Regions from separate parts of the Paenibacillus sp. FW126-R14 genome, predicted to be linked through region 1. Evidence: riboswitches for the same ligand, from Rfam matches in the RefSeq annotation. Region 1 holds a riboswitch; each other region holds the start of a gene.

Region 1 (2,274 bases):
ACTAACGGCTGAAACCGTGTAAGTTTCAGGGTCCCAATGAATCGTTTTGCCAACAGACTCAGAGAAAAAGCGAATAGGCACATAAAGGCTGCCATCGACAATGTAACCTGGCAAATCCTCAGGCGGATTTTTCGCAACCCCATCAAATACATATGAAATCTTCTCTTTATAAACATTCAACTTGCTGGCTGCCAAATTCGCTTTGTCTGGCTTCTTCTCATTACTTTTCGAATAAACCTGCGTGTTGAGCTTGTACTCTTTGATATTAATTTTGTCTGTTTCCTTAGGTTCGGAAATCGTAACTGTGTAAGTATCCGCATCCCATTTCACCGCTTTATCCAGGGAGTAAGAAATGAACCTGATCGGGACATACGTACTGCCTTCATAAATAAACCCCGTCTGACCTTCCGGCGGCGCATACTCTTTGCCGTCAAAAGTGAAATGCATAGGTACTTGATACACATCCACATCAACAGGAGCTTGCGCGGCGGATGCCCCGGTACTCATTCCCATGAATAATGCTAAAGATAATCCTGCTGCGGCCTTGAACCGATTTTTCACTTTCATTTGATCCACACCTCGTATATTAATTTGGTTGTAACAATTTTTTGGCACTGTTTTTATCCAAATACTAAGCAATAACTAACTATCCAACATGCCGCGGTACATCAAAGGTTATAAGTTCACATTTTTTCTCAAAACATAGCGCTAACTTTGCAGGGATATAAGAGCATCGATGAGAATCAAGGATAAACGACTTCGTCGTCCTTTCAGGACGGGCGCGTTTGTCAAGGTAGATGCGAAGCAAAAGTATAAAACTTATACTTTCTTATCTACTAAAAAATAGCTGCTTATAGCGCGCAAATGAGGTGCGGCATTTTGATCAATGGAATGAACGAAAACAAAAACAATCGCTTTTTGATGTTTAAAGGTTGTTTATGGGGACTGCTTATTATGATCCCGTTCTGGGTGGTATGTATTTATCTCATAATAAAGTACTTGTAGTCGCTAATGCCTGCATGCCTTTTAAACATAAAAAAAGCACCCTATAGGTGCTTTAATCAATCGAATTATGATAAACAAACCTGTCCAATACTTTCATGACCTTTTTCAAAACGCTGAACATCGTCTGTCATACAATAAGTACTGGAAACTGTGTTTTGAGGAAACTCATTTGCAAACATAGCCTCAGCCATCTGATCTGCTTGTTTAGCAACTGCAAATATACTAACATAAAAAATACACCCCACAATCCAAAGAATAGTCAACATGGTTAACCAAAACATATTCTTCTCTACCTCCCAAAGGTTTGTCCCACATAAGAATCAGACGGAGGCCGTAATCGGCAGCTGGCTGACATACCGGTTCTTTTCCCAGTTTAGTCCCTGTAGCTTTGCGTCACTGACTTTCATCAATTTTGCCATTGTCTTACGATTTATGTGATTGTCGTTTATAGGATTATTTTAGCAAACAATACAGATGTAGCATGAGCCGTCCGAACCATTATTTGGATTTATAAACGGGTCGGTGGAACTACTTGTTTGAAAGAGCTTTTTCGATCTGACCAATTGCACTGTTTTGCGCCGCTTGCTTCATAGATGCATAGGATTGCTTCCAGCCATCAATCTCGCCAGAGCCTACCCCAGCTTTCCCCGCATCCGAAAGGATTGCATTAAAGCCAGAGTCACACTTAGACTCCGCATCCACAAATTTTTGCATAAACGTGCTTTGCAGTTCTTTAAGGCCTATATCTTTATTGCCTTTCTTCGCATTTACTACGCTGGAGACAAGAGAGCTGATGTTGCTTTGGCATGTATTTTTTAGCGCATCTAGTTTGGAGTTGTAGGTTTCTATAAGTGTAGGATCTGGTGTAGGATCTGGCGTTGCTTCCGGAGAGGAGTCTTTTGGAGTCGATTCCCCTTTCGGTTGCTGAACTACTTGCTGACTTTGATTCGACTTTTTCTTATCCTGAAGCTCTTTTGCTATTTTTTTTCGCTCTTCCGGGTCCTCAATTCCTATGAGTTCAATTGGGTAATCAGGATCAAGGATGTGCAGAGCCTTGCCATATTGTTTGGTTATGGATCGAAGGGCTTCTATCTCATCATTAGTAAGTTTAGAGAGGAGCAAGTCGCGAATTTTCTGTTTTTCATCATTAGATAAATCGCTTTTCGCCTCGCCAGTGAGGTAGTAAACCTCTTTCAAACTCAAACCGGATTTCAATAAAATTGCTGCTGCATCTAAAGCATCCTGCGTCTTTATTGGTTTGTTTGCAAA
Region 2 (2,274 bases), on a different contig from region 1:
TTTCATTTTATCGGTATACAGACTTAAATATCAATTTGTTGAGACCCCTTTACATTATTTTCATAAAAAATGAAAAATAACCCTAAACCTTTATGGCTGGGGTTATGGCGAAAGTTTTATTCCATCTTCATCCAACTGTCATAATGATGGATCGCGATTCCATGAAAAGCAGGATTGGCTTTGTAATTTTGATAAACAAGCTCCAACTGCTGATTCATATACGCTTTATCTTCTTCAAAGAAGGTTACAAATTGATATTCTTCCGCAAGACGGCCGGTTTCAACCGCTATCGTCCCCTTCACTTTATACTTCTCAAATAACTTCATTTCCGCTGAAGAGATCCCGATGATCCCGTCAGTTCCAGCTGCTGCATCCCGGTATGCCATGATGCTGATAAATTCAACATTTTTACAAAGCCACTCTGCCATATTTCCACTGCCATATTTGGTATCGTACTGTACACCGTAAAACCAAAATGGGATGTCTATTCCAAATTCCAATTGGAGTTGATCGGCTTGGTTTCTAAATGTCAGCATCATGGACTGGTATTCTTCCAGAAATTCATTGGTGTTATCCGCATACTGCTCATGCCCGTAGGGCTCAACATCTAAATGTATACCCGTAAATTTTTCATTTGGTGACGCAAACTCTTGATAGTTATTCAACCATTTAAGAAAAATCTGCTGAAGTGTAATGCCATGATCGGCCACCCATTCAGGTGCACCATCTAGGGCATGCACACGAATTCCATTAGCAGTCGCCTTGCTTATAAATTCCTTATAATGCTTCTGTTCGAGTGTAGTATCGATTTGAAGCAGCAAAACCTTGACGTTATTGTTGACCAAATTATGAATGATACTGTCCTGATCGGAAACAATCTTGGAAGTATCCCATAACCATGTCGAAAGGTTCGTAGAATTTTGAAATGCGTATTTCGAATCCGCTGCTGCCATTCCAGGTAAACCGAATAATATTAAGCAAACTCCACATAATATAGGAAAGAACCTTTTCATTTCTCCGCCCCTTCTTTCATGACAAAAAAACACAGTTCGGCTGCACACCGAACTGTGTTTGAAATAACGCCATAAAAACAAAAGTTGCAAAGTTTGTCTTTATTGCATTTTCGTTCGGCAACTGGCTGCCATAGGTATACACCCTTAGGCCCTGTAGTTTTGCGTCACTGCCTTTACGGCAGGTTTGCTATTATCGCGAAACTGATCGTTCTTATGTAAGAATAAACCAATACTAAACTATATTCTTCTTAAAGTCCACTAATTGGACAATGCGTACACGGCTCATCAGAAGAACTAAACCGGCCCTCCTCAAGGAGAACCGGTTATTTTTCATCTATCCAACCTCGCTCAACCGCCATCCCGAGAATGAACCAATAGGGTTAACGTCAAGAGGAAGTCCGGCTAGTTCTAAAAATACATATATGCGCATTGTATTTATATGTATTGGTCAACTCGTTGGGCTTGGCACAGGCCTATTCGCATAGCATAGCAGTTCTTGATACTTTTTTGATATATCCGGTATGGGAGGTTGAAAGATGAACGAGAGTAATGGAACTCGCCCTAACCAAAGGTCTGGAGATATACCGGCTGCTTTTCATTCGCAAACTGTGGGCGAACGAGGCCCTGTAGTGGAACAGGACAACATGCTGCATGAAAAGCTGGAGACTTTCATCCATGCGAAATTGTTAGAAAGGCCCGTGCATGTCAAAGGATATGGCGCATTCGGCTATTTTGAGACCGTACATGCCATGACGGCTTACACGCAGCTTTGTTTCTTGCAACATCCGGGTCAGCAGGTCCCTGTCACAGTAAGATTCTCCTTAGCCGTCAGCAACAAAGGCACGCCTGATACTTCCCGCAACGTGCGCGGATTCGCCACGAAGTTCTATACGGATCATGGGGTGTTCGATCTTGTCTGTAACCATATCCCCGTGTTCGCCGTCAGAGACGCCATCCGCTTTCCCGAATTTATCAATGCCTTCCTGCCGTCGCCCGTCAACAACCTAATCGATCCGCAGCGATTTTGGAGCTTCGTGGCCCGAGCACCGGAATGCACAAGCTTTCTTGTCCGGCTCTACTCCGACGAGGGCACCGTCAAGAGTCTGCGCCACATCCCGGGCCACAGCGTAAATACATACGTCTGGAAAAACGCGCAAGGTGTCCGCACTTACGTGAAATATCATTGGATGCCTCTGGCAGGTGTGCAATATATAGACCGTGAAGAATCAGACCGGCTCGCTTGCGAGAATCCGGATTATGC
Region 3 (2,274 bases), on a different contig from region 1:
ACCTTGAGCCAAATGGATAATTGATTTTACAACGGCAGCATTAGAAGGGTTGGTTGTTACATCGCGAATAAAATACTTGTCAATTTTTAATACGTCAGCGTTGTACTGCGTTAAATAAGCAAGCGAAGAATAGCCTGTACCAAAGTCATCTAAAGATACTTTAATGCCGAGTGCCTTTAGCTCCGAAATGGTTGACTCAACTAATTTTTGATTTTCCAGAATGGAGGTTTCGGTGATTTCGACTTCAAGCCAATGGCCATCAACCTGTGTTTCCTCCAGTATTTGCTTTAAACTTTGGATAAAATTTTTGGATAAAAACTGACGGGCGGACACATTGATCGAAATGGGCACAAAAGAAATTCCTTCCGATTGCCAGGATGTGATCAGCCTGCAAACGGTCAGCTCCACCCAATGCGTAAGGGGAAGGATTAAGCCCGTGTCTTCGGCCAGGGGGATAAATTCCGCCGGCGATAACATTCCCCATTCCGGATGGTTCCAACGGACCAAGGATTCCGCACTCACAATTTTCCCTGATTTCAAATCGATTCGCGGTTGAAAATACAATTCCAGCTTATTGTCATGGATGGCTAACCGGAGATCTTTTTCCAATGTGAATCTTTTGAAACTGTCAATATCCATGATGGGGTTATACAACGTATACCGGTTTCCCCCTTTTTCTTTTGACCGGTAAAGGGCTATATCTGCATTTTTCACCAATGTTTGCGCATCCATTCCATGCTGTGGGTAAAAACTGATACCTAAACTCGCCGTAATATAATGCTCATAATCATCATTCAGAAAAGGGCTTGCTTCAATATGTTTAATGAGGTTGTCCGCAAGCTTCTCCACGGCTTCGTTGTTTTCGAACTGCTTTTCCAGCACAACGGCAAATTCATCCCCCCCTAGACGGGCAACAAAACCTTTATCATCTATATATTGAACCAATCTAACCGAAAATTCTTTGATCAATTGATCTCCCAATCCGTGTCCAAGCGTATCGTTAATATTTTTAAATCTATCCATGTCGATATAAATGAGAGCTATGACGTATTGATTTTCATTCGCTTGCTCGATGAATTGTTCCAGTTTTTTTTCAAAAAATCTGCGATTAGGCAGATCGGTTAAATAATCATGATAAGCCATATGTTCAATAATCTGTTCATGATTTTTTCGCTCCGTAATATTGAATGCGTACCCAATTAAACCTTCTTCCGACGGGAAAACGCTAATCTCGAGCCATTCTTTTGTCGGTTCATAGTAATCCTCGAAAATAACGGGAATTTGCTCTGCCATCGCCTTATGATAATTATGATAAAATTTGGTGCCCACAGCTTCGGGGAGCACATCCCAAATATTATTTCCAATAAGTTCGTCGCGTGTTTTTCTTACAAAATACTCCATCGACTTATTGGTATATTTTAAGTGCCAATTCCGGTCTAAGATTAGAAAACCATTCGTAATATTGTCGAGAATCGATTCGCTTGACGGCAGGTCAATTTGATAATGAATGTGATCTTCAGGATCTTTTTTGGATGCTCTCTTTTTAAAAAATTTCATTGAATGTACCATCACCTTATATCTTCTAGTATGAATAACTTGCAAAAAAAAAGCAGCTTACTCGTATACTTACCGAGCAAGCCACTTTTGTTGGACGAAACAGCGTTGAAGTGGTATATCGGTAGCTGGCTGACATGGGATTGACTCCTTTAGTCCCTATAGCTTTGCGTCCCCATTTTTTAATGGGTTTGCCTTTATCAATTAAAAAACTGCATGAATATGTCATTACTATATTAGGTCTTTTTTCCCATTATTACAATATAGCATGACTATTCTCATAGATCATTTCCCATATTCTTGGCATTTCCTAATAAAAAAAGCCCACTCTGTGCGGTTGCAAGAGTGGGCTTGACTGCGATTTTTTGCTGATTATTCCAAATTGGCATGACGGCCGAACAGGGTTGTGGAATCGTACCCTTTTTTCTCCATTAACCGCAGGATGACCGCGTCAAAAAATAACAAAAGCGTCTGTTCAAATAACGAGCCCATAGGCTGTATCGTGGAGTATTGGCTATTCGACTTATCTTTGGGAGAGCCGGGAAGCTTGACCGTTAGGTCCGCCAGCTGCCCAATCGTTGATTCCGGGAATATCGTCACTGCCGCGACAGTCGCCTGCAAGCTTTTGGCTTTCTCTCCCATGGCGATAAGACTTCTGGTTTCTCCGGAACCCGATCCCATGAGGAGCAAGTCGCTCGCTGTTACGTTAGGCGTGATCGT

What was found. A riboswitch is a leader RNA that binds a small molecule or an ion and turns the genes downstream of it on or off. The one in region 1 is predicted to bind cyclic di-GMP.
Region 2: linked by a shared signal. The riboswitch ahead of AC3WRW_RS00640 (amidase) and the one ahead of AC3WRW_RS20225 (hypothetical protein) in region 1 are both predicted to bind cyclic di-GMP.
Region 3: linked by a shared signal. The riboswitch ahead of AC3WRW_RS31005 (EAL domain-containing protein) and the one ahead of AC3WRW_RS20225 (hypothetical protein) in region 1 are both predicted to bind cyclic di-GMP.

What each region holds. Positions count from the first base shown of each region.
Region 1 is NZ_JBYTBS010000034.1:6,268-8,541, reverse strand. Features, by position in the region: gene AC3WRW_RS20230 (copper amine oxidase N-terminal domain-containing protein) at 1-567, opposite strand, end outside; gene AC3WRW_RS20225 (hypothetical protein) at 1,071-1,286, opposite strand; cyclic di-GMP riboswitch class I at 1,342-1,432, opposite strand; gene AC3WRW_RS20220 (hypothetical protein) at 1,534-2,274, opposite strand, start outside.
Region 2 is NZ_JBYTBS010000001.1:150,926-153,199, reverse strand. Features, by position in the region: gene AC3WRW_RS00640 (amidase) at 117-953, opposite strand; cyclic di-GMP riboswitch class I at 1,127-1,212, opposite strand; gene AC3WRW_RS00635 (catalase) at 1,550-2,274, shown strand, end outside.
Region 3 is NZ_JBYTBS010000087.1:6,526-8,799, forward strand. Features, by position in the region: gene AC3WRW_RS31005 (EAL domain-containing protein) at 1-1,557, opposite strand, end outside; cyclic di-GMP riboswitch class I at 1,675-1,760, opposite strand; gene hxlB (6-phospho-3-hexuloisomerase) at 1,927-2,274, opposite strand, start outside.